DNA from 3 places in the Paenibacillus sp. G34 genome. Region 3 is predicted to be linked to each of the others. Evidence: predicted binding sites of a transcription regulator. Region 3 holds the regulator's gene; each other region holds the start of a gene.
The links. Region 3 encodes LexA, which represses DNA repair genes until DNA is damaged. Its sites were predicted from a motif close to CGAACATATGTTCG; they were not measured.
Positions count from the first base shown of each region.

Region 1: a site for LexA is predicted at 6,897-6,910, ahead of recA (recombinase RecA). Genes of this name have one in related genera too.
Region 2: a site for LexA is predicted at 1,852-1,865, ahead of addB (helicase-exonuclease AddAB subunit AddB). Genes of this name have one in related genera too.

Region 1 is NZ_CM166469.1:2,521,724-2,532,824, forward strand. It holds gene yfmH (EF-P 5-aminopentanol modification-associated protein YfmH) at 1-213, shown strand, start outside; gene ymfI (elongation factor P 5-aminopentanone reductase) at 248-1,030, shown strand; gene AC1VYS_RS11500 (DUF3243 domain-containing protein) at 1,209-1,472, shown strand; gene AC1VYS_RS11505 (DUF3388 domain-containing protein) at 1,670-2,437, shown strand; gene AC1VYS_RS11510 (RodZ domain-containing protein) at 2,504-3,589, shown strand; gene AC1VYS_RS11515 (hypothetical protein) at 3,663-3,827, shown strand; gene AC1VYS_RS11520 (YajQ family cyclic di-GMP-binding protein) at 3,978-4,469, shown strand; gene pgsA (CDP-diacylglycerol--glycerol-3-phosphate 3-phosphatidyltransferase) at 4,787-5,374, shown strand; gene AC1VYS_RS11530 (competence/damage-inducible protein A) at 5,484-6,740, shown strand; gene recA (recombinase RecA) at 6,980-8,044, shown strand; gene AC1VYS_RS11540 (regulatory protein RecX) at 8,293-9,057, shown strand; gene rny (ribonuclease Y) at 9,370-10,914, shown strand; gene AC1VYS_RS11550 (TIGR00282 family metallophosphoesterase) at 10,995-11,101, shown strand, end outside.
Region 2 is NZ_CM166469.1:4,407,482-4,418,582, forward strand. It holds gene addB (helicase-exonuclease AddAB subunit AddB) at 1-1,787, opposite strand, end outside; gene AC1VYS_RS20145 (hypothetical protein) at 2,085-2,750, opposite strand; gene AC1VYS_RS20150 (class I SAM-dependent rRNA methyltransferase) at 3,050-4,426, opposite strand; gene AC1VYS_RS20155 (Na/Pi cotransporter family protein) at 5,227-6,228, shown strand; gene AC1VYS_RS20160 (NUDIX hydrolase) at 6,310-6,747, opposite strand; gene mtaB (tRNA (N(6)-L-threonylcarbamoyladenosine(37)-C(2))-methylthiotransferase MtaB) at 6,850-8,196, opposite strand; gene AC1VYS_RS20170 (RsmE family RNA methyltransferase) at 8,199-8,963, opposite strand; gene AC1VYS_RS20175 (site-2 protease family protein) at 9,111-9,791, opposite strand; gene prmA (50S ribosomal protein L11 methyltransferase) at 9,795-10,760, opposite strand; gene AC1VYS_RS20185 (hypothetical protein) at 10,958-11,101, opposite strand, start outside.
Region 3 is NZ_CM166469.1:3,686,112-3,697,212, reverse strand. It holds gene AC1VYS_RS16665 (aldehyde dehydrogenase) at 786-2,090, shown strand; gene lexA (transcriptional repressor LexA) at 2,253-2,879, opposite strand; gene AC1VYS_RS16655 (LysM peptidoglycan-binding domain-containing protein) at 3,172-3,549, shown strand; gene AC1VYS_RS16650 (DUF896 domain-containing protein) at 3,645-3,854, shown strand; gene AC1VYS_RS16645 (hypothetical protein) at 3,987-4,499, shown strand; gene AC1VYS_RS16640 (HAD family hydrolase) at 4,528-5,319, shown strand; gene AC1VYS_RS16635 (ABC transporter permease) at 5,968-6,897, shown strand; gene AC1VYS_RS16630 (carbohydrate ABC transporter permease) at 6,910-7,782, shown strand; gene AC1VYS_RS16625 (ABC transporter substrate-binding protein) at 7,830-9,464, shown strand; gene AC1VYS_RS16620 (GntR family transcriptional regulator) at 9,570-10,244, shown strand; gene AC1VYS_RS16615 (cupin domain-containing protein) at 10,380-10,925, opposite strand.

The DNA of each region.
Region 1 (11,101 bases), 1.2 Mb from region 3:
CGTGCGCGCAAAAAGAAAATCGGTGGTTATTTAAGAATGCTTAATTCACCTGAAAACATTGCGAATGAATTCACACGTCAGCAATTCCGTGGCGGTGACTTTTTCAATATGATATCGCTATATGAAGCGATTACACTGCAAGATGTGAATCATCGGTTGAAAGAGCATATTCGCTGGGATCAGTTGGCGGTATCGCTCGTTGTAAATCCGTGATCTGGAGAGGGAACCGGACATTTTGAAGCTTTTAATGAGCAAGAGTGAAGTATGGGGGGGAACGATCGTGAAAGCTATAGGGGAAATGACAGTTCTGGTTACCGGTGCAAGCGGAGGCATAGGAGCTGCAATTGCAGAGCGATTTGCGCGTGTAGGCATGAATGTGGTGTTGCACTACATGAAGTCTCATGAAGCGGCCAATGAAGCGGCAAGACGTTGTATGGAGCAGGGAAGCGGACGCATTATGACGGTTTCAGCAGATCTTCGTAGCCGGGAACAGATTCAGCGCATGCGGGAGAAGCTAGCTTCTCATGATCTGCTTCCGGATATTCTTGTGAACAACGCAGGCATATCTCACTATGGTTTGCTTGCGGATGTGACAGAAGAAATCTGGGATGAAGTGATGGCGATTAATTTGAAAGGTACTTTTCTATGCACACAAGAGATGATGCCTCATATGATCTCCCAAAGATACGGTCGAATCATTAATGTGTCGTCCATCTGGGGGTTATCTGGCGCTTCTTGTGAAGTGCTGTATTCCACAACCAAGGGCGGGGTAAATGCCTTCACGAAGGCACTTGCGAAAGAGCTTGCCCCCTCCGGAGTTACGGTGAATGCCGTTGCCCCTGGTGCGGTTCAAACGACGATGTTAGACCACTTGGACCAGAGTGAACTGAAGATGCTGGAGGAAGAGATTCCTGCGGGTCGTTTGGCGCAGCCGGATGAGATTTCGTCACTGGTTTATTTTCTCGCGCTGCCCGAGTCGGGTTACATCAATGGACAGATTATTAGCCCCAATGGAGGCTGGCTGACCTAATTTTGTTTGAACACGTTTCGGATCTGATATGGCTTATGAGTGAAATGGGAGAGCAAAAGCGTTCTCACTTGGACATGTAGTCGTGATTTATTTAGAAAGCTCGTATATAAAATGTCCCGGAAGCACATATTACAACTGTTGATTTTAAATCTCATGCGTCAGCCAAGGAGGATTTATCATGTCAACAGACAAAACAGTGGTTTCCAACTTTGACACATGGAAGAAGTTCTTGGGCGATCGCGTATTGCAAGCTGAGCGGATGGGAATGAGTGAAGAGACCATCAACAAACTTGCATACGAAATCGGTGACTTTCTTGATGAGAAAGTTGATCCTGCGAACCATTCCAACCGAGCATTGAAGGAACTATGGGATGTCGGCGATGCGGATGAGCGTCGTACGATTGCGTGCCTGATGGTCAAATTGGCCAAACAAAACGCATAAGGCAAGAGATGAAGAGCTCCCGCAAGGGGGCTTTTCTCTAATGATTACAAACGGATTACAGAGCTGTTCTTGTAATTCATTTTCATTTTATATATCATTAACGTGACCCATTTTTAGAAGATGACCCGAAATAGCGTCCAATGGACACGTTCGGATGTTGTCGAATAATGTGGAATAATGCATTACGGGGTGTATATATGGAAACTAAACAATGGTATATGGAATATAAAATACATAAGAACAGACCTGGTCTTTTGGGGGATATCGCCTCTATGCTGGGGATGCTTGAAGTCAATATATTGACCATCAACGGTGTGGAAGGCAAAACACGGGGGATGCTGCTCGAATCAGACGATGACGAGAAAATCCGTCTGCTTGGCGAAATGCTTGGTAAAGTCAACAGCATTACCGTATCGGCACTGCGTCAACCGAAATTGGTTGATATTCTTGCTGTACGTCACGGCAGGTATATCGACCGCGATTCGGATGATCGAAAAACATTTCGTTTTACTCGTGACGAACTTGGGTTACTTGTTGATTTTTTGGGTGAAGTATTTAAAAGAGAAGGCAATCAGGTTATCGGCTTGCGTGGTATGCCACGGGTTGGCAAAACAGAGTCAATCATTGCGGGTAGTGTGTGTGCCATGAAACGGTGGACTTTTGTATCCTCTACACTTCTTCGTCAAACGATCCGTAGCCAGATGTCCGAAGACGAATTGAATCCCAACAATGTATTTATCATTGATGGAATTGTCAGCACAATTCGCTCCAGTGAAAGACATTACAACCTATTGCAGGACATCATGTCGATGCCAAGCACCAAGGTTATTGAGCACCCGGATATCTTTGTACAGGAATCCGAATATGATTACAATGATTTTGATATTATTATTGAATTGCGCAATAATCCTAATGAAGAAATTATTTATGATACGTTTACGGCAAGCTACACCGACGAACTGTAAAGCTCCGTACGGCATCATGGAATAGATCAGCAACAACTGAAGAGATAAACATAAGGAGGAGATGGCATGTCTGAACTGGGTCAGCAGTTAAGAGAGGCCCGGCTGCAAAAAGGGATGAGTCTCGACGATGTACAGGAAATGACTAAAATTCGCAAGAGGTATTTGGAGGCTATAGAAGCAGGGGACTATAAAGTGCTGCCTGGTAGCTTCTATGTGCGTGCATTTATTAAAACCTATGCGGAAACAGTGGGACTGAATCCAGATGAGCTGCTGGAAGGACATAAAAAGGACGTACCCGCAGAGGCTACGGAAGCGACGATGGAGCCAGTGATCCAGAAGCGCTCCAACCGACCGGTGGAACGGAGTAATCGCTGGATGTCGGTTGCTCTAATGTGGACATTTCCTATTTTGATCTTCGTTCTTTTGTATATATATATGGCAAACAACAAGGGCGATGATACCAACCCACAAGGGCTGGATGAAACGAAAATCACAGACAGTCAGAAACCTGCTAATGACAAACCTGATCCGTCGTCCGACAACGGGCAAGCGGCGACACCGCCTGTAACGGATTCGGGGTCTAAGGATACCGGTAAAGGTGAGGCTGGTGGAAACGGTGGCGGTAGTGAAGCGAATGGTCAGACCGGTGAGCAAAATAACGGTCAAACCGATGGACAAACTGACGGACAGACGGATGGCCAAACAGGTGAGAACCAAGAGGAAGCACCGCCAAGCACACCTGGATCGGTTACAGTTTCAGAGGATGGAAAATCGGGCAATATCACAAACTTTAAAGTTAGCGGAAGCGCAGGTCAGCCTGTAACCGTAACGATCAAGGCGACAGGGAACAGCTGGCTTGAGGTATATAAAGGCGAGAATTCCAGCGGTGAGAAGCTCCAGTATGGTAATACAGCCGACGGTGACACGTTTACATTTACTTTGGATAGTACAGGAATGTACATTAAGTCCGGATATGCGGCAGCAACGACAATTGATGTTGGCGGTCAAGTCGTGACGGATGGCAAAGCAACCAACCGCATTCGTCTTAAACTGGACTCAGACAGCACAGCTTCTTCCACGGGAACTGAAGGAATGGCTGGGACAACGAACAGTGACTCCTCTGATGGCGGCGGAAGCACCAGCAACGAATAACCTGGTTGACTGCAGGGGACAATAAACTCGTCTTCAATTGCAGTCAACTTATGGTGAAGTGAGGTGGAAGGCCGTGACAGTCAGCTGGATCGTAACCGGTTTAGGGATCATTGTCAGCCTCCTGGGTTATTACCTGACTCCAAATGCCTGGGGCTACGGAATATTGGGCTTTGGACTTGCGCATATCGTACTCGGTGTGCTCGATATGTTCAGGCAGCCTGACCGTAGCCGGTATTAGAGGCAGTTGAACCAGCAAGCATTTTTGGTGACCAGAAGGTACACCAAAAATGCTTTTTTCTATGGGTAGGCATAGCTAAAATTAGACTTTTGCTTGAAGTTTACTCTATAATGTTACAGAACATATGATTAACTGAAAGGGTGACTCGGTTTGAGTTCAGAAAATTCATTTGATATTGTGTCCAAAATGGACTTGCAGGAATTGACCAATGCCGTTACACAAACGGAAAAGGAAATTGGTGCCCGTTATGATTTCAAGGGCAGCAAAAGCAGCCTGAAACTGGAAAAAGATGCTCTAACGATTGTGTCTGATGATGAGACCAAATTAAAAGCTGTTATTGAGGTTCTGCAATCCAAAATGGCAAAGCGTGGGCTTCCGCTGAAAAACATGGATTATGGTAAAGTAGAGCCGGCTTCTTCTGGTACGGTTCGCCAGCGTTTGAATTTCAAACAGGGAATTGATCAGGATGTCGCCAAAAAAATTAATATTCTCATTCGTGATTCCAAACTGAAGGTGAAGAGTCAGATTCAGGGCGATCAACTTCGGGTGACTGGAAAAAGCAAAAACGATCTGCAAGCCGTTATGCAATTGCTTAATGGAGCTAACTTGCCGCTGGATCTGCAATATACCAACTTTAAATAAGAATTTTTGGGCAACAATGTCCTTTTGACACTGTATTGGTACGTATATTATACTGAATGTGCATTGCTGGCAGTCATACATCAAGTCCAGTCTTCATCGTTTGCTGACTTTGTGAAAAGCAGTACACTTCTGGAAGTCACCGGAGCGTTTAAAAGCGGTTTTGCGTTTGAGCGGGAGACTTTATTTTTTGCGTTTCTACATAGGCTTTCTTGTAAATACAAGTCGACGGTTCAAACGTTCATTCTTTGCTTCAGATGATGAATACGGGATTAAGATGAATGTTTGAAGTAATGAAGGATACAAAGGGAGGGCGTCTTGTGAATTTACCCAACCGGATTACGCTTGCACGAATTTGCTTAATCCCTTTTTTGATGGTGTTCCTGCTGGTGGATTTTCCGTTTTATCCAGAGCCGTTGCATCTTGGAAGCTTTACGCTTCCGTATAATCAGTTAATTGCTGCTTTTATTTTTATCGTTGCTGCAAGCACGGATGGAATAGACGGCTATCTTGCAAGGAAAAACAACATGGTTACCAATCTGGGCAAACTGCTGGATCCTCTGGCAGACAAGCTGCTCGTTACCGCTGTTCTGATTTCACTGGTTCAAATGGGCAAGCTGGATTCATGGATTGCAGTCGTTATTATTAGCCGTGAATTTGCCGTGACCGGTCTACGCCAGATTGCTTTGCTGGACGGTTCGGTTGTTGCTGCGAGTGCTTGGGGCAAACTGAAGACGGTAGTGCAGATCGTAGCGATTGTTTTGATGCTGCTGAACAATTTTCCGTTCTCATACACAGGCATTCATGTTGATGAGATCGCGGTATGGGCAGCTGCTCTGATTACGATCTGGTCCGGAATTGACTACTTCATCAAAAACAAAAACTTGCTTCATTTATCAAAAGCGTAATGATTTATGCTGGAATGGGTAATGATGAAAGACTCATCGGGTCAAAGGGCAATAGGAATTTATCCTATTGCCCTTTGACTACTCAACATGTGCACAGGAGGAAGCTGGAATGAAGGCAGAGATTATCGCAGTTGGAACAGAACTGTTGCTTGGACAGATCGTAAATACGAATGCCAGATACCTTTCCCGAGAACTTGCTGCAATGGGGATCGACGTATATTTTCAGACGGTAGTTGGAGATAATCTGAATCGGCTTAGTGAAGCCATACGCATCGCGCAGGGACGCGCAGACATTATTTTATTTTCTGGCGGAATCGGTCCAACACAGGATGATCTGACCAAAGACGCGCTGGCTGCTGTACTCAACCGGAAGCTGCATATCGACCGCATGGCTATGGATAAAATCGAAGGTTTTTTCCGGGATCGTAATGTGGAGATGACGGAAAATAATCGTCGCCAAGCCATCGTCATTGAGGATGGAACTCCTCTGGCGAATGAAACGGGACTTGCTGCCGGCAACGCGATTGCGGATAACGAAAAATATTATATTGTGATGCCTGGTCCTCCAAAGGAACTGATTCCAATGTTTGAGCAGGAAGTAAAGCCTTGGTTGCTCCAGCATGCTCTTACAGAAGAAATGCCGATTTATTCACGTATGCTGAAATTCGCAGGCATTGGTGAATCCGCACTGGAAGATCGATTGCTTGATCTCATTGACGGGCAGACAGACCCTACAATCGCTCCTTACGCGAGTGAAGGGGAAGTGACTGTGCGTGTCTCTACCAAGGCTCCAAGCGAAGGAGAAGCCAAGCTGAAGCTGGATGCGATGGAGGTCCAGATCCGTGAACGTTTGTCTGAACACCTGTACGCTAACGAGGATGTGCCTATAGAGTACACGATTGTTACCATGATGTCTGATATGGGACTGACCTTGAGTGCAGCCGAAAGCTGCACAGGAGGGCTTGTTATGCAGAGCCTTACTTCCGTACCGGGAAGTGCATCCATGCTGAAAGGCGGCATCGTATGTTATTCCAATGAAATCAAAGAAAAACTGCTAAATGTGCCGCATAGTTACCTGGAGGGTGAAGATGCGCCAGGCGCAGTTAGTCCAGAGGTGGCAAAGGTTCTTGCTGAGCAAGTCCGTATGATCGGCGATGCTGATTTCGGTTTGGCTATAACCGGAGTAGCCGGTCCAGGGTATTCGGAACGTAAACCGCCTGGACTTGTATTTATTGCATTGGCTGAGCGTGGTAAAGATACTGAAATTCATGAACTCCGGATTAATGGTAATCGCGAAACGGTCCGCATTCGCTCGGCAAAAGCGATTCTGTATCGACTGTGGAAAAAATTGGTCGCTATTGATTGAGAGTTGCGTAACAGATTGCATTTGCATAATTGAGGAAGTATAATGAGTAGAGACGGAAGAACCGTAAAATGTGGCTTAAACAGCCTTGTTTACGGTTCTTTTTCTATTTTTTGTTTATTTTTGTGAGGAAGAGGCGCCTCGGCCTGAATAAAAAAACGAATGTATGTTCGAAAAAAAGCTTGGCAAACGAGTTAAAACAAGGTATCATTATATTATAAACAGTAAAGGGTGTGAGTTTATTGTCAGACCGTCGTGCTGCGCTTGATATGGCGCTCCGTCAAATAGAGAAGCAATTTGGTAAAGGTTCCATCATGAAACTGGGTGAGTCAACTCACATGAATGTGGAAATTATTCCCAGCGGATCTTTGGCTTTGGATATTGCATTAGGAACAGGCGGCTTGCCTAAAGGCCGTATTGTTGAAATATATGGACCTGAGTCTTCAGGTAAAACAACTGTGGCATTGCATGCCATTGCTGAAGTTCAACGTGTGGGTGGACAAGCAGCATTTATCGATGCCGAGCATGCGCTTGATCCGAATTATGCAAGCAAACTAGGCGTTAATATTGATGAATTGCTCTTGTCCCAACCGGATACAGGAGAGCAAGGATTGGAGATCGCCGAAGCTCTCGTACGAAGTGGTGCAGTAGACATCATTGTTATTGACTCTGTAGCAGCCCTTGTACCAAAAGCAGAGATTGAAGGGGAAATGGGTGATTCCCACGTAGGTTTGCAGGCTCGTTTGATGTCACAGGCACTTCGTAAATTGTCTGGTGCGATCAGCAAATCCAAAACAATTGCCATCTTCATCAACCAGCTTCGTGAGAAAGTTGGCGTTATGTTTGGTAACCCGGAAACAACACCAGGTGGTCGTGCGTTGAAGTTCTATTCAACAGTTCGTCTGGATGTTCGTCGTATTGAGAGCATCAAATCGGGTAATGACATTACGGGTAACCGTACCCGTATTAAAGTTGTGAAAAACAAAGTGGCACCTCCGTTCAAACAAGCAGAAGTTGATATCATGTACGGTGAAGGTATTTCCAGAGAAGGAAGTATCATTGATATCGGTACAGAGCTGGATATCGTCAACAAAAGTGGTGCCTGGTATTCTTACGAAGGCGAACGTTTAGGACAAGGTCGTGAGAACGCGAAGCAATTTATGAAAGAACATAAAGAAATTGCAGATACGATTGAGCAGAGAATTCGTGAAGCTAGCAATTTGACGACGGCGGTTCCTGCACCGACAAGTGAAGAGCAAGAAAAAGAAGCGGCTGAGGAACAGGAATTATTCGAGATTAATGAGTAATCTTTCTGTACGGGGAGAGGTCTTCCTTCTTCTGACCTGACATAAAACTTATATTAAGCGAGTACTGAGCTTATCTAGTTAAATAGGATTGGTTTCTCGCGATGCTAACAGCCTCTGTCCATTCCGGACAGAGGCTGTTAGCATCTATGCCATATATGACCTAAGCTATATCTGAATCATATTAAGAGTTGGCAAAGGGGAAGTACTTTTGAGCCAAAATACAATCCATTGGGAGCGTGAGTATCGTAGTGAAGCATCACCAAAATCAGTATGGATATGATACACATGATGAAGATTTGCATGAAGAAGCAGAATTAAACGGCATCTCTCAATTTCCAGACGATGAAGAACTTATTATAACCTTGGTGGAGCGAACTAAAAGTCGTGAAGCACGCTATCGGATTTCGTTTGGTAACTATTCTCTTACGGTTTTGGAAGATGTAATGATCAAGTATAGAATGACGCGTGGTAACATCTTTATGAAGAAAGATCTAGAGGAAATCATCGTTGCGGATGAACGGCAGAGGACGTACGTGCAGTCACTGCGTTTCTTGGAGTTTAAGCAGCGGACACGTCATGAATTGCGGCAAAAGCTAAAGCAAAAGGAGTTCGCGGCACCAATTATTGAAGAGGTCCTCGATCGGCTTGAGCAAGAAAAGCTTGTCGATGATGACCTGTTTGCCAAGGAATGGACAAGACAGCGTATGGAGGGGCAACGGAAGGGAAAACTGTGGATTAGACAAGAATTGCGTCAAAAAGGCATTACGAATGAACTTATTGCGGAGGTACTGGATGATGTGAGTGCAGATGCAGAATTCGACACCGCATTAACAGCTGGCCGTAAGAAGTGGAAACAAGTTCGAGGGGACGTGCAGGAGAAGAAACGTAAAACGTTCCCTTTCTTGATACGACGCGGTTTTAGCATGGATTTGGTGCGCCGGGTTGTGAATCGTTTAATAGAAGAGGATGGGGCAGAAGATGCCGAAGATGATGACGCATTGTTATGGGACTAGACGCGAAGACTAACAATACTGCATTCTCTTGACAATTTCTTTCGTCAAATACTAAAATGGACATGAGTCTGTTAAGAAAAGGACAACCCTTTTTCCTTCCAAAAAAGCGGTTTCGGTTTCTACAGATTTATACCATTCTTAATTATGGGTTCACTGGATACGGTGAATAGTACATGTAGTCATGTACATGTGAAATGAAAATCGGCGGGGGATCGCCGTGAGTATTCGTTATTCCCAAACATATGTAAAGTATGAAAACAGAAAAGTTGACCCAAGGAGTGCCTTGGAGGAACCAACGAGGAGGTGAACAGTATGGGCGAAATCGCTATCACGATCGTTCTCGTTGTGGCCGCGCTCGTTATTGGGTTCGGAGTCGGATATTTTATTCGCAAATCTCTTGCAGAGGCTAAAATCTCTAGTGCGGAACAAGCTGCCGTACAAATCGTGGAGAACGCGAAGAAAGAGGCAGAGGCACTGAAGAAAGAAACGGTGCTCGAAGCGAAGGACGAGATTCATCGCATTCGCGCCGAGGCTGAAAAGGACACTCGTGAACGTCGGAACGAAATTCAACGACAAGAGAGACGATTGTTGCAAAAAGAAGAGTCGCTGGATAAAAAATTGGAATCACTCGAACGTAAAGAAGAGCAAGTGGCTAACAAAGAGAAACGTATCGATGAAACACAGCAGCAGATCGAAATGATCTACAAAAACCAGGTGACGGAGCTTGAACGAATCTCCAATCTCACAATGGAAGACGCACGCAGTATCATACTGTCCAACGTAGAACAGGAAGTCCGTCATGAGACGGCTCAAATGATCAAGGACATTGAACAGCAAGCGAAGGAAGAGGCGGACAAAAAGTCCCGCGAGATCATTACACTCGCCATCCAACGCTGTGCGGCTGACCATGTAGCAGAGACAACGGTATCCGTTGTAACACTGCCTAATGAAGAAATGAAAGGCCGAATTATCGGTCGTGAAGGACGTAACATCCGTGCGCTTGAAACCCTTACCGGGATTGACCTCATTATCGATGATACGCCAGAAGCTGTTATTCTGTCGGGCTTTGACCCGATTCGTCGTGAAATTGCCCGCACTGCACTGGAGAAACTGGTGGCAGACGGACGGATTCACCCGGCGCGTATTGAAGAAATGGTGGAGAAATCACGTAAAGAAGTGGATGAGCGCATCCGTGAATACGGTGAGCAAGCTACCTTTGAAGTGGGCGTGCATGGTCTGCACCCGGATCTTATCAAGATTCTGGGCCGCCTGAAGTTCCGTACAAGCTACGGTCAGAACGTTCTGAAACATTCGATGGAAGTCGCTTATTTGGCAGGACTGATGGCTGGAGAACTTGGAGAAGACGTAACTTTGGCAAGACGTGCAGGTTTATTGCATGACATCGGTAAAGCGCTGGATCACGAAGTGGAAGGATCACACGTCGAAATTGGCGTGGAACTGGCGAAGAAGTACAAGGAACATCCAGTAGTTATCAACAGTATCGCTTCCCATCACGGGGACTGCGAAGCAACTTCGGTTATTGCGATGCTGGTGGGTGCAGCAGATGCGCTGTCCGCAGCACGTCCAGGTGCACGCCGCGAAACGCTGGAGACGTATATCAAGCGACTGGAGAAGTTGGAAGAGATTTCGGAATCCTTCGAAGGTGTAGAGAAATCATACGCCATTCAAGCTGGCCGCGAAGTTCGTGTCATGGTGCAGCCTGAGAAGATTGATGATGCCGAAGCTTTCCGCCTCGCACGTGACATTACGAAGATGATTGAGAATGAACTTGACTATCCAGGTCATATCAAAGTCACCGTGATCCGGGAAACCCGGGCGGTTGAATACGCAAAATAGAGCATTTTGGAAAAGTGGCCGCTTCAGTGGGCCACTTTTCCTGTTGATAAGCCATGTAGGAATTGAGGAGGCAACAAATCATGAAAGTTTTGTTTATTGGGGATATCGTAGGTAACGTAGGGCGTAAAGCGCTTAAAGAGAACTTGCCATACCTGAAATCGAAATATAAACCCCATGTGATCATTGT
Region 2 (11,101 bases), 720 kb from region 3:
CGATCCATGGAACCAAACAGCACCTGATCAAGCGCTGGTGGAACAAGCCCGAGCTTGAGTTCAGTCAATCCCGTTTCCATCATGCCCGAAAATAAAGTGATATCCAGACGTTCATTGCCCATCATATCAACTATCTGATCCATCAGATCCAGCACAGCACCCCACATTTGCCGATGCTCTCTGGACCGCTCCGGATCCCCTTGTGCTTTGGCCTGAGCAGACATCTGATCCAGCTTGTGTGCGATGTCCGCATCCTCTAACAGGCCGAATAACGCCTCACACTGAGCAGCAGCCGTTTTGGCTTTTTTTATTCGCTTCTCAAACGTGCCCAGTGCTGAAGTGATCAAGGCTCTGCAACTTTCCATCAGCGATAACACCGCATCGCGCCCTCGGCTGCGTGAATCCTGCCCGTTGTCCTCCAGCGAGAGACTCGGCACATATTTCCACGGCTTGCCATCCGTCCAGCGATATCCATGGATACCACAGGCAAGCACATAATTCTCCAATTGATCCATATCTTCACGCGTGATGGAACCATCCAGCGGAAGCAGCAGATCCGTTTTGACACAGCGAAAAACATCTTCGTACCGCCAGTTGCGCCGAACGATATCCAGTGCGGAACGAATGAACTCAGCCAACGGATGATGCAGTTCACTCCGTCTTCGGTCCAGAAAGACCGGAACGTCATAATCTCTGAATAACGGCTCCGCAATATCAGCATAATTCTCTAATCCGCGAACTAACACCGCCATGTCCCGATATCTCGCTCCATCCTCCTGCGCCAGACGGCGCATTTCACGCAGTGCACCTTCCAGCTCTGCCCGGCGATTCTCCGCAGCCATCAAGCGTATACCCGAATCCTCGCCCTGACTTCTCCAGCGAATTCGCCGATCAAAACCAGCCTCCAGATGGGCAAGTCCAGGCCGCTCCTTAAATCTTGGCAACACTTCAGCATGCAGTATCGTTGTATCGCTGGACACACCCAAATGATCAGCCATGCCTTTAAGGCGCGCATAAGCACTCGCGGTTGGATAGAACAATTCCAGTTCTCCTGGCAGCATACCTTGCTCGTAAGCACCATCAAGCGTTAGGGAAATGGTTACAGACGAAGATTGCAACATCAATTGTCCAATAACACTTAGCTCTTGAGGAGTGAAACTGTGAAATCCATCAATCCACACTTCAGCTCCCTGTAACCATGCGCTTTCTGGCAAACGGCCCGTCAGTTCGTTCAGCGTATCCTCATCATCTATATATAAATCAGCCAATTCCTGCTCATAATCATGGTAGATCAGATTCAAATCATGCAGTTTGTCTTCCAAAATAGGTGAAGCCGATGCAATACTCCATTCTGCAAGTCCTTCTTCGAGTGCCGAAGCATGAACTTCATATCGTTTAAACTCACTGTATAAATTAGTCAATTCCCCAATAAACCCAAGCTGGCTGCCCGAAGCAGCAAACAGCCGTAATTCTTCTTTCCTACGCTGGATGACTTTATATAAGAGCATCTTCTTGCCTTCCGCTCCAATCGGAATACGAGCAGAACCTCCAGCCTCCTGCATAACGCGATAAGCAAGACGGCGAAATCCAAGTACTTCGGCACGCATCGTGCCTTTAATACCTCCAGAAGATACGAGCGCCTGCTCTGTGCGAAACGAACTCTGTTCCGGAACAAGCAGAATTAGCGGTTTTCCTTGAGGCTCCCGCCTAAGCAGGGATATGATTTCTCGGGTAATCAGTGTACTTTTACCACTGCCTGCCCGGCCAATGACAAAGCGTACGGACATGTGTCATCCTCCAAACTGCACGTACAAGATTTTAATTCCCAGTATACCATACCTGATCTGATTCGGAACATACGTTTGCCATGATCCACCTAATAAGACCATAATATTGGTATTAAAAAAGAAGAAGCAAAACTGATGTTGAAATAAGAATAATAGGTACTACCATTTTAAACAAAATAAATAGAATTACAAAAGCCGCCTGTACAATACAGCCGGCAGCATCAGTTATGGAATGAAGGTTTTTGCCAAGCTCGGTGACAAATAAACCTATTCGCAGTTTTTAAGTTAACAAATCAGCTAAATGAATTCATGCTCTACAGCCTTTTGCAAAGCCTCAAAAAAGTCCCTGTTTCTCTGGCTGTATCCCGGCTTGTTCAAAATCTCAAATGTACGTTCGATCCCCTTGTTCACTAATACCTGATCATTGGTAAGCAATCCGTAGCTTAAAATCGTTACACAGCAGTTAAAAAGATCACCCGTAGGCCAGTGATGCGGTCGTTTGGTCAAATATTCATCAACAGCAACAGCTTGATCTATGCGCGGCAGCAAATACTTGCTTTCAGCTTCCTTGAACCTGTCTGCTGTTTGCTGAGCAGCTTCTTGTATATTTTCAGAGGAAACAAGAACAGAATGTTTTTGCTGTGTATACCTTTCAACACTATTGCCGAAGCCGACTGGAGCATTTGAGATAAACGTTATTTGATGCTTTCCCAGAAATGTACGTAATCGTTCAGTGGCAGCTTCATAACGGCAGGCCATGACTGTAAACACAGCATACGGAGGTTTTGAATGAGTCAGATGACTATGTAAGCTCCAAACAATGCCCGGCTTGACATTTTTCTTGAACGCATAGTCCGTCGGGCTAGAATCAGGCTCTCTATATTCCACATACCCCTCTGGTGCAATGAATTTCCCTAATTCAGTATAAAACTGTTTTCGAATTCCCTCTTTTAGATTTCGCATGTCAATGTGCGCCTGCTACGTCTATAATTACGCGTTTCAACCAACCTATCCGTAACATAGCGAGCAGACCTCCTCCTTTTTTAGATTAAATCCTTCGGTTGCCAACGTAGACAAAATGAGTCAGGACGAAGACTGAACACTGTATCCTTTTTCGACCAATAATTGTATTATTCTCAAACAATAATAGAAGCTGTTCGCCAAGATCAAACTTTTCCTCATAAATAAAATACCCTATAAGATGGACTTTTTAAAGTGTCTATCCCACAGGGTATATGTGTCATTCTATAAATAGAGTAATCTTAATTTTTTTTGCTTCTCACTTCAAAAATAGCAAATTTCAGGTAATGTCCTTCATCTACGCCCAAAATTTGCGGATGATCCTTGCCGGCTGCTTTCCAGTCGATTAAACGCAGCACTTTGCCTGCATCTTCAGCCGCATCCGCAATCGTTTCAAGGAACAGGTCAGGACGCATATGGTAAGAGCAGCTTGCGGTCACCAAATATCCACCCTCGTTGACAAGTTTCATGCCTTGCAGGTTGATGTCCTTGTAGCCGCGGCATGCTCCCTTTACTGCCGATTTCGTTTTAGCAAATGCAGGCGGATCAAGGATAACGACATCAAACGTTTTTCCAGCACTGGACAATGCTTTGGAGGTATCTACCTTTTGCTCCGCTGCTCGCGCTCGTGCATTGCGCTCGTCAAGTCCTTTGACTTGCTCACGCAGATATTGAAAGGCGTCGGCTACCACGAATTCGACCCGATCTGTGAATCCATTTAGCTCCACATTGGTTCGTGCACTTTCGATCGCGTGCTCAGAGATATCGAGACAGGTTACTTTTTTCGCTCCATATTTGCACGCATTCAGGGTAAAGCTACCGGTATGAGAGAAACATTCCAGCACAGTTGCTCCGTCCCAATACGGGAAGGTAACCACTTTGCCGCTTTTGTTCACTGGCAGCAGCTGTTCAGTTCCTTCATGCTCGATCTGCTGCAGTGTGATGTCGCTTTTGTATCCCCAACCCTTCATTAGCGGCTCAATGGCCGCACGATTCTCACGCTGGTCGAAGAAGTACCCCGTTTTCTGTCCTTCCACAATATCCACCTTGATAAGTAGCCCATTTTCGGTCACAGTCACATGACGCGGGCATTCTCCATAGAGTGGCCCTTTGACCTGCTCCAGACCTTCCAATTCACGAATGGATACATCACTGCGTTCGTAAATACCTTCCGGCTGCATCACTTCAATTAGAGCCTGTACAATGGCTTCACGGCAACGATCCATACCTAGTGTAAGGATCTGCACAACTAAAATGCTGCCAAACCGGTCAACGATCAATCCGGGTAGGAAATCAGCTTCACCATAAACAAGACGGTAGGCTTCGCCATCCTGAATGAAGCGTTCCCGGTGACGCAGACAGTCATGGAAACGAGCCGCAAAAAAGGCGGTATCCATCTGTTCAAACTCCAAAGGCTGGTATGAGACTACACGAACGGTAATCTGGGAAGCCGGATTATAATATCCTGTCGCCAAGTAGCGACCTTGATGATTCAGTACGTTGACGATATCACCCGGTTCCGGGTTTCCTTCTACAGATGCAATTTCATTATTAAAAATCCAGGGATGAGCATGTTCCAGCCGCTTTTTGCGGTTTCGTTCCAGTGTTACGGATGGCAAGATTGATCCACTTCTTTCGTAAGTTAGTTGAAAAGATAGGTTTGGGCGGCAAAGACCGCTCCGGGGACGAATTGATTCTATGATCGCTGTTGTCCTCGGATTTTTCTGATTCCCTTCTCCAAAGGGAAAATCCGGTGACAAGTCTATGCTTCCGATGTAGCTTTCTTTCAGAAAGCTCTCAGGCGAGCGCTTCGCTTCTTCGAATTCAATTTCGTCCCCTCCGCTACGTTTGCCGAATCACCGTATCTTTTGAATTGGGGGCTGGCAGTTTTATGACGCTCCGGGAACGAATTGATTCTATGATCGCTGTTGTCCTCGGATTTTTCTGATTCCCTTCTCCAAAGGGAAAATCCGGTGACAAGTCTATGCTTCCGATGTAGCTTTCTTTCAGAAAGCTTTCAGGCGAGCGCTTCGCTTCTTCGAATTCAATTTCGTCCCCTCCGCTACGTTTGCCGAATCACCGTATCTTTTGAATTGGGGGTTGGCAGTCTTATGACGCTCCGGAGGCGAATTGATCCCATGATCGCTGATGTTCTCGGATTTTTCTGATTCCCTTTCTTCAAACGGAAAAATCCAGTGACAAGTCTATGCTTCCGATGTAGCTTTCTTTCAGAAAGCTTTCAGGCGAGCGCTTCGCTTCTTCGAATTCAATTTCGTCCCCTCCGCTACGTTTGCCGAATCACCGTATCTTTTGAATTGGGGGTTGGCCGTTTTATTCATTTCTCCCTGTGCTTGTCATGCTTGTCTCTGCTTCCTCATAGGATAAGTGATAAGGCATTGGACGGGAGGAATGATTCGGGATGTTCAGAGAAGTTATTCTGCCTCTATTATATGGGCTTATAATCTTTTTTGGCGGTATGAAGCTGATGGAAACGACGCTACAACGCATGGCAGGGCCGATGTTGGCAGAATGGTTGAACCGTGCCACTTCTGCCCCATGGAAAGGCATGGCGTTCAGTGCAGGTGCAACCGCTTTGTTGCAGAGTAGCACTGCCGTGACGGTGCTAACCATCGGGCTGGCAAACGCACGATTGATCACCTATGGGCGCACACTCGGTATTATCCTGGGAACCAATATTGGAACCTGCTTAACGACAGAGCTTGTCGGTCTTCAGATCGGACGTGCCGCACTGCCTTTGTTGCTTATATCTCTAACAGGCTGGGCTGTTTTTGTTATCCTTGGTGAACGCAACCAGATTGCTCCTGAACGTACTCGCCGTACTTTAGCGACAATCCAATTCAGCTTTCTTGCAGCAGCAGGTTTTGCTCTCGTCATGACGGGCATTCAAGTCATGCAATCCATCGCCGTTCCACTTCGGAGCATGGGTGTATTCCAATGGTTTCTGGAGCGTTCGACCGATAGCCTATGGTGGGGTTTTCTTGCCGGTGCGGTGCTGACCGCGCTGATTCACAGCAGCGCCGCGGTCATCAGTATGGCGATTACACTAGCAGCGACAGGCGTACTGCCTGTAGAGATCGGCATCGCCATTGTGATCGGGTCTAACGTCGGGACCTGTATCACTGCCGTAATTGCAGCCGCGGGCGGGGCTTCCGCAGGCAAATTTGTAGCAGCCTCCCATGTTGTTCTCAACATTGCCGGAGCACTGCTGTTTATGCCGCTGATCAGCCAGCTACATGCAGCATCAGCCTGGTTGTCAGCGGATCACGGGGCACAGATCGCGCATGCCCAGACCCTTTTTAACATCATCAGTTCATTGCTGGCTTTACCGTTCTGTTACTTGCCCATCTGGCACAAAAAAACACCTGTGCTTGCCCCGTCGGCAAAGAAACCTGTCGCTTAATAAGTCCTCACGATATCCGCATTACTGCCGACAGAATGTATAGGTAAGTAGACCATCATTCAAACCTAATGTCGTGCTGTTTTATACGTTAATACCCAGTTTGCTCAAGCCAATGCGCAAGATGTCATCGTTGTTATCGTATCCATTCTGCAGCTGGTTGGACCATGCCTCTTGTGGAGCATACCAATCCACGCCTTTGATCTCTTCGATCTGTGGCTGCAAGTCACCGCTTTCTGCTTCCACGAGGTAATAGTGTACTTCCTTGTCCACGGGTCCAAACTCGGCATGCTGATACGTATAAGCAATGATATTAATCGGCTCCACAATGCGCCCCACCATACCCGTCTCTTCCAAAATTTCACGGAGTGCCGTTTGTTCGATCGTTTCTCCATCTTCCATTTTGCCTTTGGCGAGTGTCGTTTTACCGTAACGGTCTACGATAAGCTGGATTTGGATCTGGCCATCCTCACCTGTTCTGTAGACAACGCCGCCTGCTGAAATTTCTTTTTTGTTCATGATGTTCTCCCCCATCTACTTCCATTCTTTTTATTGGCAAAGAAGGACCTCATCTCCCCGGGTATATTCCCCAAGGAAATGAAATCCTTGTTCATAACGCCATGATTACATCGCGGCGGGTTTCACATTCTCTTCCAGTACACGAACCAGCGTACCTTGGCTTTCATTTGCACCGGCTTCGGTCAACTTCACGCGGCACACTTTGCCTACCATATCCGGCGTTCCATCAAACACCAGTTGAATATAGTTGTCACTGTATCCGTGCAGCTTGCCACTGCCTTCGCGGCCTTTAGCTTCACCTTCAGGAATAACCTCGAGCACTTGTCCAACGAATTTCTCAGCATACTCCAGTTGCATCTGCTCAGACAGTTCGATCAGTTCATGGACTCGTTCATTTTTGACGTCATCGTCTACTTGATCCTCCATACGCGCTGCCGGAGTACCTGTCCGTTTGGAGTAAGGGAATACATGCATTTCCGAGAAACCGATTTTACGCATCAACTCGTAACCGTTACGATACATCTCATCTGTTTCGCCCGGGAAACCAACGATAACATCAGTCGTGATCGCGACATCCGGCATAGCCTCACGTATGCGCAACATTTTGTTGTAAAACTCTTCGGTTGTATATTTGCGGCGCATGCGTTTCAGAACTGTGTCATCTCCTGCTTGTAGCGGAATGTGGAAATGACGAACCAATTTATCCGAACGTTTAATGACATCCAGCATCCGGTCATCAATCTGGCTTGCTTCAATTGAACTGATCCGGATACGTTCCAGACCTTCCACTTTGTCTAGATCCCACAGCAAGTCGGTCAGATCATAGTTATCCATGTCATCTCCATACCCACCTGTATGAATACCCGTCAGGACAATCTCTTTGTAACCCGCTTGTACGAGCTGGTGTGCCTGCTGTACGATGCTGTTTGCCTCACGGCTACGGGACAGTCCACGGGACCAAGGAATGATGCAGAACGTGCAGAAGTTGTTACAACCATCTTGAATTTTAAGGAATGCACGCGTCCGATCCGCAAAATCCGGTACGTCCATTTCTTCAAACACCCGTGTTTTCATAATGTTGCGCACCGCATTGACAGGTTGACGGGATTCTTGAATTTCGTTTACATATGGCAAAATTTTATCCCGATCCTGGGTTCCAATGACCAGGTCCACGCCAGGGATGTCCAGAATCTCCGCAGGAGATGTCTGTGCATAACATCCGGTTACCGCTACAATGGCATCCGGATTGCGACGGATCGCACGGCGGATAATTTGACGACTCTTTTTGTCACCTGTATTCGTTACGGTACACGTATTAATCAAATAAACATCGGCAGTCTGTTCGTCGAAGTCAACCTGTTCATAGCCCTCGTTTTTGAACAATTGCCAAATTGCCTCTGTATCATAAAAGTTAACTTTGCAGCCCAAGGTGTAAAACGCCACGGATGGCATAATTACATTCCCCCCATTTCTCCAGATTCATATAAAACACAAGTTAGTGCAGCCATGCCAGCCGTCTCGGCTCGCAAAATGCGTTTGCCAAGTCCAACAGATATCGCACCTGCCTCATCTGCCTGAGTCGTTTCCTTTTCGGAAAACCCACCTTCAGGTCCAACAACAACCAGCACGTTTGCTCCTGTGTCAGAAGCAAGCTGCTGCACGAACGGCTTCAGAACATCTCTAAGCTGTTTGCCGTCCTCTTTTTCATAACAATAACATACAAGATCGTAGTCCCCAAAAGAAGATAACAGCCCTTTCCAAGAAAGCGGCTGCCCAACGGTTGGAATGCGGTTACGATGGCTCTGTTCAGCAGCTTCCTTGGCGATTTTCCGCCAACGCTCCAGACGTTTGCCTTCCTTCTTGGCGTCATATTGCACAATCGTACGTTCGGATAGAAAAGGCACAAAGGATACGGCGCCGATCTCTGTACATCTCTGTATGACCGTCTCCATCTTGTCCCCTTTGGGCAAGCTTTGTGCTACTGTTACATTCAACCTTGCTTCACGATCCATAACTAGCGGTTCCAGGATCGTCGCTTTTACTTCCCCTGCCTCAATACTTTCGATGGCGACCAATGCTTCTCTGGAGATTCCGTCGCTGACAATCAGCTTGTCTCCTGGCTTGCCGCGCATAACTTTGCCGATATGACGGGCATCATCCCCCGTAATCATCACTGCATGTTCACTGAACTGCTCTGCAGATACAAAATATCGCTGCATATGTTGTCCACCCATTCTTTCCTGTTATGACTGGAATTCTTCCTGCTGCAAACAGGCAAGAATCCAGTCGCCACAGATGATCATACAACTTTTATGTGCTTCTGACCAGCACTACGGTTCGATTACTGACCATTTATGAACGTATATTTAAAGATATAATTCAATAACGAGACCAACTAAATCCCGGTACATATCGTTCGCAAACAGATATAACGGTTGAATTGTGACCGCCTGTAATGGCGGAATAATTAGAATCAACAGGAAAACAATGATTGACCATTGTTCCACCCCTTGCAGCTTGCGGCTAATCGAAGGCGGCAGTACATCTTCAAGGATACGGTAACCGTCCAGCGGCGGAAGAGGGATGAGATTAAACATAAACAGGAAAAAGTTCGTGACACTGAACATCGGCAAAAATGTCATCACAGCTGTAACTACCCGCTCGTTTTCAATGTTCCCCAGTACACCTGATCCAAACAATATTCCGTAGATCACTGCTCCGATAATAGCCAGTAGCAGATTGCTCAGTGGGCCTACTACAGAAACAATCGTTCCCATGAGTCTCGGTTTGTCAAAGTTCGCACGGTTTACAGGTACAGGACGTGCCCATCCAAAACCTGCAATCACAAGTAAAAGCACCCCAAGCAGGTCAAAGTGCGCCACGGGGTTCAATGTAACCCTACCAAGTAGCTTGGCTGTGGGATCGCCAAATTTGTTGGCGAAATACGCATGTGAAAATTCATGTATCGTAAATGCAATCAGAATGGTCACCAGAAAAAAAGGCAGTTGATCCAGCGGAAGACGGAAAATCCGATCTAAGAAATCCATAGACTACCTCTTTCTGGCTTCAAAGGCTAGCCAGTCCTCTTCACGCTCAATCATGCGAACTTCAAATCCTGATGCCACCAGTGCATCATGTACAACCTGCTCCTTGTTCTTCCATATCCCCGAAACGATATAGATGCCACCAGACTCCAGTGCATTATACACATCATCGACGAAAAGCAAAATAATCTCAGCCAAGATGTTGGCTACAATAATTTTGACCGGTAGCTTGACACCCAGAGCAGGATCTTGGCTTCCTAGGACAGATAATAGATCACTTTCTTTGACCGTGATCTGTTGTTGCATTTTGTTCAATTCCACGTTTTCCATCGCACTTGTTACAGCAACCGGATCAAGATCAAGTGCGAGCACGTGCTTTGCACCCAAATGTACCGCGCCAATGGCCAAAATACCGGAACCCGTACCCACATCAATGATTTCTTCGCCGCCTTGAATTACCTTTTCTAATGTACGCAGACAAAGGGTTGTCGTTGGATGCGTGCCCGTACCAAAAGCCATTCCCGGGTCCAGCTCAATAATTTTCTCATCCGCGCTCTCTGGTGTATATTCCTCCCACGTTGGTTTGATCGTCAAACGATCCGATATACGTACTGGTTTGAAGTATTGTTTCCAAGCTGTTGCCCAGTCATTTTCATCAACTGTACGCGTTTCGTAACGAACCTCCCCGACATTAATTCCAAATTCGGGCAACTCTTCAATTCTTGGATTTACTTCTGCCTGCAAGGCAGTCATGTCTGTACCTTCGGAGAAATATCCTTTGATGACGGCAAAACCTTCAGGAATATCATTCAGTGGAACATCGTATAACTCACCATAGGTTGTATCCCGTTTTTTATTTAAAGTACCGGATTCTTCAATCGACACCCCTCCAGCACCTGCTTCATGCAAAAAATTCGAAATCATCTCCACAGCTTCTTCTGTGGTATGTATTGTTAGTTCATGCCATAACATACGTGGTTTTGCCTCCTCAATAATTAAAAACGTCGTTTGCCTGCTTATAATTTAAACATCCCAACTATTGTACTACACATGCAAGCCGAAGCACAAAGCATACTCATAAAAGAAAACAAAACAGGATATCCGCAGTCAAACTGCTCGAATATCCTGTCCCATTTTTTCGGTACTTGTCGATCTTCTCAGGAACACAACTAGTAAAAACGTCCGCCGTTCTGTGTGATCATCTCTGCAGCTTGTGGCAAAGACTCCTGAGAGACAGATACCGTCAACAAAATGCCTTGTTTTTTGCTTCCCGCTACATCGTCCGCTGGAAGGTCATAGACCTGTCCTCCTGA
Region 3 (11,101 bases):
CGCTTGATAAGCCTAACAGGAGAATCAAGTTGTTACGTGGAGATGAGGATTACAGTCGGATTAAGATAGAAGAGATCTGGGATTATTAGACGCATATCAAGTGAATATTAATGACGGAATTAGGTAGGGGACTATGCATAGATTACTGGAGCCTAATTGCTTCCCATATGTCGTTTAGCGATATGCCGTTGTTCAAAGAAAATACAGTTCTAAGACATAAAACCCGTGAGATTCACGGAATAATAAATAAGACTGTAATCGCTTTCTTGGAATGGTGTTTGGTCAAACAGACTAATTCGTTCAGCACAGTTATGGATAATGGAGACGAGAATATAAGTGTTATCAATGGTCATGGTGAGAATATATAATGCTACCTATTATCAGATCATCAGAGGTAAGAGAGGTTATTATATTTTTGATTGCCTAATGTAGATGGAGCTTTATAAGCAATTAATTTGCATTAGAAAAAATATAAATATGTTGGTTAATATAGGTTATGTCTGAGAACACTCAAGGAAGCCAATTTTGCAGAATTTTCGTTCCAATCCAGCTCTAGATATTGTCTTAATAATTTCAATACATGAAAAATGCTCAATTGAAGTGCATATCAGAATATTCTTTGAAAGACATAGTTAGAAACTGCTTGAACAGTATTTCAAGTTCCATTTTGTTGTTTAGAAACATTAACCTGTTTCAAGCGTATGTTGATAGTTTCATATATAAGAGATATAATTAATTTGATTTTGAACAATATAATTCTAAACAATTAATTGGAGATGGTATTTTTGAAACGACAAGCGAAGCAACTTGTGACTAAACAACGTACGTTTTTTAATACAGGACACACTAAATCAGTGGAGTATCGGATTCAGGCTTTGCAAAATTTGAGGAAGGGGATTGAGAAGTACCAACAACGCATTCTGGATGCGCTTCGTGCTGATCTTAACAAATCAGAGGCTGAAGGATTTAGCTCTGAAATTCGTATCGTGTTGGGTGAACTGGATTATACGCTGGAACATCTGCGTGATTGGGCTGCACCGCGTACTGTGCCAACAAGCTCGGCTATGCCAGATGCGGTTAGCACGATCTACCCTGAACCCTACGGAGTTGCCCTTATCATTGCACCATGGAATTACCCGTTCCAATTGGCTTTTGGACCCCTAATTGGTGCGATAGCTGCAGGGAACTGTGCAGTGATTAAACCTTCTGAGCTTACACCGGCGACATCTCGTTTGATCTTCGATCTTATTGAGGACATATATCCTGAGGAATACATCGCCGTAATGGAAGGTGAGGTTGAAACGAGCACAGCTCTACTTAATGAGAAATTCGATTACATTTTCTTCACAGGTAGTACAGGGGTCGGGCGTATTGTCATGAAAGCTGCTGCAGAACACTTAACTCCGGTGACATTAGAACTGGGTGGAAAAAGTCCGGCAATTGTTCATAAGGATGCTGATTTACAATTGGCAGCACAACGCATTGTACGTGGTAAATTCCTTAATGCAGGACAAACCTGTGTCGCACCAGACTATTTATTAGTAAATGAGCAGGCACATGATCAATTGATCGAACAAATCAGAGCTGAGGTAAGCAAGGTATATGGGGATGATGTAATGCAAAATAAAGATTTCCCACATATCGTTAACGCGCGTAACTTTGATCGCTTGTCTGCTTTCCTTACAAATGGCAAGACTTTAATGGGAGGACGCTCGAATCGAGATCAACTTATGATTGAACCAACTGTTCTGGGCGATATTGCTTGGGATTCTCCAGTAATGCAGGAAGAAATATTTGGGCCTATCTTGCCTGTAATAAAATACAGAGAGCTTGATCCGATCCTAGAGGAGATTGTCCGCCGGGCCAAGCCGCTGGCTTTGTACCTGTTTACTGAGAATGAAGCCTTGCAGGAACAGGTATTGAATCAGATTTCCTTTGGTGGAGGATGTATTAATGACACACTGTTCCACATGACCTCGCATTACTTGCCTTTTGGCGGTGTAGGAGAGAGCGGGATGGGTTCATATCATGGACAACAAAGCTTTGAAGTATTCTCGCATCACAAAAGTATTCTTAAACGCACCAAGTGATTTTGTAACTAGCGCAATTTATTAATCCAATACTTGTTAGTAGATTCCACTTCAACCGTTGAGGTAAAAGAAAGAGAGAAAGAGGTTGTCCTGTTGATCAGGACAACCTCTTTCGTATTCTATCAGGTATAACATAGTAGCAGTATTAATGAATCAAGTGCATTAATGAATATCTCGGAAAAGACCGATAACCTTGCCTAAGATGCTAACATGTTTCAACCGCAATGGTTCAAATGTTGAGTTCTCCGGTTGAAGGCGAATATGATCCTTTTCCTTATAAAACGTCTTAACTGTTGCTTCATCATCCTCAGTCATGGCAACGACAATATCACCATTGTCAGCCGTTTGCTGCTGACGAACGATTACATAGTCTCCATTCACAATTCCCGCTTCGATCATACTATCACCAACAACGGAAAGCATAAACACTTTCTGTTCACCTACATAATGAGTAGGAAGAGGGAAGTAATCTTCAATGTTTTCTGTTGCTGTAATCGGGACACCGGCTGTTACTTTACCCACAACTGGAATACGTGCAACGCTATGGGCAAACTGATGAGAATGCTCGGACTCTTCCTGGCTCAATAGCTCAATCGCTCTTGGCTTGGTCGGGTCACGTCTGATCAACCCTTTCTTCTCCAAGCGATCTAAATGTCCGTGCACTGTGGAACTGGAAGCCAGTCCAACGGCTTCGCCAATTTCTCGTACGGAAGGAGGATACCCCTTCAACCGGACTTCGTTTCGTATAAACTCCAGAATAGCCTGTTGCCTGCTGGATATCTTCGACATACCGTATCAACCCCATTTTAGTAACGTTTGGGAAAATTATAACATAGAACCTCCGTTCGTACAAACATAAGTTCTAAAGAAATCGTATTAATTCAATAATTTTTTGATTTTAACTCATTTTTTGCTGAAATGGGGGTTTAACTGTAAACCATATACATAATTATTTCAAATAAAGTCGTTTTAACGCCGAAAAAACAGCGAACAATTGTTCTAAAAAGGTCTTGAACAAAACAAGTGTTCGTGTTATATTGTTTTCAAGTGATAGGAACAAACGTTTGGAGGCGGGGTAGAAATGAGATATTCTACGTATCAGAGCATTTATAAACCAGTCAATACAGAAGCTGTGGAATCTAATATAGGTCAATTCAGAATGTTTATAACGCGGTTTAAATTTTCTCAAGGGTTAATTAAACTTGTTATTGCTTCATTAATTATATTTATTGGGTGCAGTACTGTTCTAACTGTCTTTGCTGGTAATGAGAATGATTTGCTTCCTGGAGGAAAGATCGCTGTATCTCAGGGGGAAACGTTATGGAGTATTTCTTTGGAGCATAAACCAACGGCGATGGATACCCGTATATATATAGAAGCAATCAAAAAAGTAAATCAACTTGAAACAGCCACAATTCAGACAGGCCAAGTGCTAATACTACCTCAGTTTGTTAAATAACCTCTTGATCTATGTGGGTTGGCGCGTACCAACTTGACAAGCTGTCTTTATCATGTCAAAGTTAATATGACTTTGTATTTTTGGAGGGGACAAGCTTGGATATAGATAGTCTGGTAGCACGCATTAACGAATTGGCTCGCAAGCAGAAATCCACTGGACTGTCAGAGGAAGAACTTGTTGAACGTGCCAAGTTGAGAGAGATTTATTTAGGTAACATTCGCAACAATTTCAGACAGCAACTCGATTCGATTGAGGTTGTTGACGATGACAAAGGCCAAGGCCACCAAGGCAAACTCAAACATTAATTTATGAAACCTAAACATATCGTCATGATATTTAGGTTTCTTCATGTTAGTTGGGGATGCTTACTATAAGGGGGGATATCGGTTTGCAAAATAGTTATGTAAGCCGATACAAGACACATAAGGGGGATTCACATGTCGCGGCGTTCGTTCGAGAGAACGGTTCGGAAAAATTCGAAGCAATTGAACCAGCAACGTAAAAAAAGCGGTCAACCAATCACAGGAAATCCAGGTGAGGATAAATACAAAGGTAGAAGCCTGTTATTTCCGATTTTTTTAATTGGTTTAGCGTTTTTGTATCTGTTCATGAGTACCTTTTTAGTCCAGAAACCGATGACAACATGGGATTGGGTCACGATGCTGCTCTATGTATTTCTGGCAGTCATTTTTATGCTTCGCCGTCCTTACATTAAAATCAGCAGCAATCGTATTATTACAACAAAGGGAAATCGTGAGCGCTCTATTGGGGTAGACGATATTATCAAGTTCAGATTTGAACCAGGCACTGTTGTAATTGAGCATAACAGTCGCGGAAAAAGATGGGTCTTCACGAAGTTATTAAACCGTTATGATACAGATGCAATAACCGAGCGCTTGCAGAAATTTGCAAAAGCACACCAGATCACTGTGGAAACCATTGATAAGTAATTAATGTATAAAGGGGAAGATGATCGGAATGGCATTGAAAGCGATTATGTTTGACCTGGATGATACTTTATTGTGGGATGAACGCAGTGTTCGAGAAGCATTCCATGAAACTTGTCTGATTGCAGCAAATGAAACAGGTGTCAATGTTGAAGTACTCGAAGAGGCAGTTCGTCACGAAGCACGTGAACTGTATGAATCCTACGAAACGTTTCCTTTTACCAAAATGATCGGAATTAATCCATTTGAAGGACTTTGGGCGAATTTCACGGGAGGAGAACAACCGGAATTTCGCCAGCTAGAACAACTGGCTCCTATCTATCGGAAGGAGTCATGGCGCCGTGGCTTACTCAAGCTGGGTGTGGATCAGGAAGAGCTTGCAGAACGCTTGGCTTCGCAGTTTGGGGCAGAACGTAGATCTAGACCACATGTTTACGAAGAGACAATGGATACGTTGCGTCACTTACAAGGAAAGTATAAACTGTTGCTTTTGACTAACGGATGTCCTGCTTTGCAGCAAGAGAAACTTGATGGTGTTCCAGAGTTATCCCCTTTCTTTGATGAGATTATTATCTCCGGCAACTTTGGTAAGGGAAAGCCGGATCCATCCATTTTTGAGCATGCTCTTAGTAGACTCGGTGTTCAACCGGAAGAAAGCATGATGGTTGGCGATAAGTTAACGACAGATATTCGTGGGGCATTGTCTTCGGGTATTCGTGCTGTATGGATTAACCGTGAGAACAAAGAGAACCATGAAACCTATTCACCGAATCATGAAATTAAACATTTGTCTGAATTAGAGGGTCTAATCGCTAATTTTTAAAAGTTTGATAGAGCTAACTCTTCGCCCATCTCGTTTTAAAATCAAACATTGGTTATGGCTTGAATGATTATTTGTTCAAGAGTCATAACCAATGTTTTTTTGTCTGCGTACATCTAACAAGGTGTGTTAATAACCAATTGTTAGGAGAGATTATCACTATTTTTAATAAAAAGATGTTGAAATTCAAAAATTCCTGCTTTAAAATACAACTAACATACTAGTTAGACTAGTTTTTTGGAGCGGTTATGCATCTTATCCAATCGAATTCATAGGCTCCACTAATTCGCGTTTGAAAATATGTTAAAACATATAAAACGATCAGGATACGAGGCCTTAGGAAGTAAAGATAATTTTATTTGTTCATTTTGTAAGCGCTTCATATTAAAGCTGTAAAGTTCATCGGCACTCGAGCAATGCAATCTTGTTTAAATCTTGTAATTTTGCATGTGTTTGATTGTACATAAAAACAGAATTGATAACGTTTACATTTTATTTTGTAGTGGGGGTGAAATGAACACCATAGGCATAATTTTCCTTTAGATTAAGAGGAATCAGGCCAGACAACAGAAATATGCAGCATTTCTTAATCAAGTTATGGATCGGAGTGAATGACACATGGAGTCTGAAACATCTAAGGCAACGATACCGATGATATCTTCACGTAAAGAAAGCAGGCTGCGAATAGCCGCCTCATTGATTCGTAAAGATTGGCAATTGTACTCGCTGTTAGTTCTTCCCATCATTTATCTGATAATTTTCAAATACGGTCCGATGTTAGGTAATATTATCGCCTTTAGACGATTTGTCCCGGGTGGCAGTATTTTTGGAGAAACCTGGGTTGGGCTAAGGTACTTCAAAATGTTTATTGAGGACCCAACGTTCTGGCGAGTTTTCAGTAACACACTTATGCTCGGTGGGCTTGCGCTGTTATTTACGTTTCCGGTGCCCATTATTTTTGCTCTCATGCTTAACGAGGTGAAGAGTAAACGATTCAAAAAGTTTGTACAGACAGCCTCATACTTGCCTCATTTTCTATCCATAGTTATCGTAGCTGGGATGATTCTGCAATTAACGGCAGTGAACGGATCAATTAACGGTCTTGTTGCTTTTTTTACAGGGGATAACATTCCATTCATGCAGAGAGCAGAGTGGTTCAGAACCATTTATATCTCTTCTGAGATCTGGCAGGGGATGGGTTGGGGAGCCATTCTATATCTGGCAGCGCTAACTACGATTGATGAATCTTTGTATGAAGCAGCACGAATCGATGGAGCGAATCGCTGGAAGCAAACCATTCACGTAACGATTCCAGGCATCTTGCCAACGATTGTCACGTTACTAATTTTGAACATGGGTAACTTCCTGGCTGTAGGTTTCGAAAAAATCTTGCTTTTGTACAATCCGCTTATTTATGAGACTTCAGATGTAATATCGACTTATTTATATCGTGTAGGTCTTGAATCCAGCAACTTCAGTTATGCCACAGCAATTGGTTTGTTTGAATCGATTATTGGGCTGACTCTGGTTTTCTCTGTAAACGCAATCTCACGCAAACTGACACAACGAAGTTTATGGTAAAGGAGGAGCACCATGCAGGAATCAAGATCATACAAGGTATTTAAAGTGTTCAATGTAACTTTCTTGCTGTTTATCGTTTTTATAACACTTTATCCCTTTCTTAACGTTGTTGCCCAATCCTTCAGTAGTGAAGCGTACATCAATTCAGGCAAGGTAAGTTTGTTCCCGAGAGGGTTCAATGTGGATACGTATAAAACCATTTCAAAGGACAACATGTTCTGGTTGAACTATAAAAATACGATCATTTACACGGTAGTGGGTACGTTAATTTCCATGTTTATGACGACCATTTTCGCCTACGCCTTGTCTAAAAAAAGATTGATGGGACGCAAATTTCTAACCATGTTTGCCGTGTTTACGATGTTTTTCAGCGGTGGTCTGATTCCTAACTACGTTCTGATCAATTCCCTTGGTTTCAATAACACCATGTGGGCACTGGTTGTCCCAGGTGCAATAAGCATATATAACATGCTCATCATGAAATCCTTTTTTGAAAACATGCCGGAAGAGTTAGAGGAAGCTGCAGCAATTGACGGATTGAACACATACGGTATTTTGCTGCGTATCATTTTGCCTCTTAGTAAAGCAGTGATGGCTACGATGGTGCTGTTCTACGCTGTTGGACATTGGAACTCCTGGTTCCCAGCCTTCTTGTATCTGGACAAAAAAGAGTTGTTTCCAGTTACGATCTATTTGCGTAACATGATCGCCGGAGCAACAAGCGGTGCTACTGCAGGAGCAACTTCAGCGGATAATCTGACTCAGATTGCTGCCAACATCAAATCGGTAACGATGGTATTAACGATCCTGCCTATTTTAACCATCTATCCATTTGTACAGCGATACTTTGTAACCGGTATCATGTTGGGTTCTGTTAAGCAGTAACCTTTGCACACATAGGTTTAGAAACTAAACAAAAGGGGATGATTGGTTTGAAAAGAAAGCCTCGCAAAATGATTGGTAAGATGATTCTGGCAATGACAATGTCGGCTGTACTTGCTGCTTGCAGCAGTGGTGCTGGAACAGGACCAGATGTTTCGGAAGTGGGCACGAAATCAGCCATGGAGAGTTATAAAGTGGGTGAAACATTCAAAGCGACGGAACCATTTAATCTTTCTATTTTGTATAGTGATCATCCGACATATCCTTATAAAAAAGACTGGCTGTTATTCAAAAAATTATCGGAGATGACAGGAGTTACGTTGGAGCCAACCATCGTGCCGATGAGTGACTATCCACAGAAGCGATCGCTGTTAATCAGTTCTGGCGATGCTCCGCTCGTTATTCCAAAGACTTATCCGGGTGAAGAGTCTGCCTTTGTATCTTCTGGAGCTGTTCTGCCAATCAGTGATTACATCGATTTGATGCCGAACTTTAAGGACAAAATTGAAAAATGGAAACTCGAGCCTGAACTTGAAGGACTGCGTCAGGAGGACGGCAAGTATTACGTTTTACCGGGATTGCATGAGGAAGTATGGCCTGATTATACACTGATCGTAAGAACAGATATTTTAAAAGAAAATAATATAGCCATTCCAACAACCTGGGATGAAGTCTATACCGCAGCGAAAAAATTAAAAGAAATCTATCCAGACTCCATTCCATTTTCAGACCGTTTCAAATTCAACAGTACACTTGGCATTGCAGCTACGGGGTTTGGGACTAAGGCTGGATGGGGATTTGGAAATGGCTTGACCTACAAAGCCGACAAGGATGAATTTGTGTCTACGGCAACGACGCCAGAGTACAAGGAATTGCTTGCTTTTTTTAACAAAATGGTCGCAGAAGGGCTCCTGGATAAGGAAAGCTTCACTCAAGACGATGATCAAGCTACTCAAAAATTCGTTTCGGGCAAGTCCTTTATGATTAATGGTAACTCACAAACACTTGTGCTTCATCGAAATGATATGAATAAAACGTTGGGTGAAGGGAAGTTCTCGATTGCTAAGATTACGGTTCCGGGCGGGCCGAAAGGCCAGTTGATGTCGGGTTCCAGACTCGAAAACGGTGTGATGATTTCTGGGAAAATTAAAGATAGTGAACATTTCAAAGCCATTCTACAATTTATCGATTGGTTGTATTACAGTGATGAAGGCCAGGAATTTGCGAAGTGGGGTGTAGAGAACGAGACCTATACCAAAGAAGGTGGTAAACGCAAGTTGGTGGATGATATTAATTACAATGGTTTGAACCCTAAGGGGACGAAAGACCTTCGCGTTGACTTCGGATTCTCTGGTGGTGTATTTGCTTACGGCGGGACAACAGACCTGCTTCAATCGATGTTTAGCGAAGAAGAACTTGAGTTCCAGAAAAATATGAAAGAGACAAAAGAAGTAATTCCGGCTGAACCGCCTATCCCGTATTCTTCCGAAGATCGTGAACGTGTAACACTGATGAGCACGCCGCTCAAAGACTACACAGACCAGAACACGTTGAAGTTCATAATTGGTGAACGGAAGTTATCTGAGTATGATACATTCCTAAAAGAACTGGAGAGTCAGGGCTTATCCAATTATGTGAAGATGGCTAATGACACGTATAAGACGTATAAGGAAAACAAAAAGTAAGTTGCATGATTTGAAGCCGAGCTACCGTTTCACTAAAGTTATTTAAGTGGAGCGGTAGTTTGTGCTAATATGGAAGGAATATGGCTGAGAGAAAGAGGTCAAGGCATGGCATTTAATCAGAAAACAAGAGGCTCTACCAGAGCTTATTCTTATAACTTGCTCAAAGAACGAATTCTTCATCTTGAGCTTGAACCGGGTACCAAAATTTCCGAGAAAGAGATCGCAGATGAATTACAGGTGAGCCGCACACCGGTAAGAGAAGCTTTTATGAAGCTTGCTGAAGAAGAACTGCTGGATATCATTCCACAGAGTGGCACTATTGTTTCGCATATTAACCTGGAGCATGTGGAAGAAGGCAGGTTTATGCGCGAGAAGATGGAGAAGGAAATTGTCATGTTAGCATGTACTTCGTTTCCTGAAGAGTACATGTTCAAATTAGAAACCAACATTGCCATGCAGGAAGTGTGTATTGGGAAAAAGAACTTTTATCGATTGTTTGAATTGGATGAGGAATTTCACCAGATTTTATTTCAGGGCACTGGAAAGCTGCGGACGTGGAAAATGTTGCAACAGTTGAACATGCCGTTTAATCGATTACGATTACTCCGGTTAGCAGAAGACTCGAATCTCGAAGTGATCATCTCTCAACATAAAGAGATTCTAAGGCTGGTTACAGAGCGTCAAACGGAGGAAGCGGCTCAGGTTATGGAAGCACATCTCAGGCTTGTAGTATACGAGCAGGAGATTTTAAAGGACAAGTATCCTCATTATTTCATCTAGGGCTGAATGGAAAGAGGCACTCCAGTGCAAATAACTGATTACAACTTAAATAGCGAATAAAGTGTATCATCACACTAACCCCCGACTCTTATGAGCAGGGGGTTAGTTAAGCATGTTAACTTGTTAATAATAAAGTTAGGCGTTTTTGATAAACGTTGGATCAGGATACGGATCGGCGATCCAGCCATCTTTTTCGATGAACAGACGTGCCGCGATAATTTGTTTGTTCTCCATTAAAGTGAAGAAATGCGGTGTGTTTTCAGGTACCGATATGACATCTCCAGGAGACAATTCTACATTAAAATAACCTGTATCATCCGTTGATTTAATGACGAAGATGCCTTTCCCCGCAACAATCGCGCGGATTTCGTCTTCAGCATGTGTATGAATCTCTTCGAACTTGGCCAGTTTTTCTTCGATGTCTGGTGTTTGCTCGGAAAGAGTGATGACATCCCAGATTTGATAACCGCGGCGTGCCGCCAAGTCTTTGATCTCATAATCGAAGGTTTCCAATACCTCTTGCTTCTGATCATCGGTCAGTCCAAAATTGTTTTGCAATTCAGTGTTTAATTTGGAAGCGTCCCATTTCTCATATAATACGTCATATTTGTTCAAGAAATTTCGAACGTTCTCGTCTCCAGTGATTCGTTCGTTCGTATTTCGGATAACAATTTCAGCCATGCGCTTTCCCTCTTTTCCACTTGGATTAATTGATATTATATCGGATTACTCAAATTTTGTCGATTCACAATTCTGCTTCATTCCTGCAAATTCGCGACCTTTCGGGAGCAAAACCGATCTTTCACATTAAGTAAGTTTCTGTTAAACTAAGATTTAACGTTTTGCGGGGGTGAAGA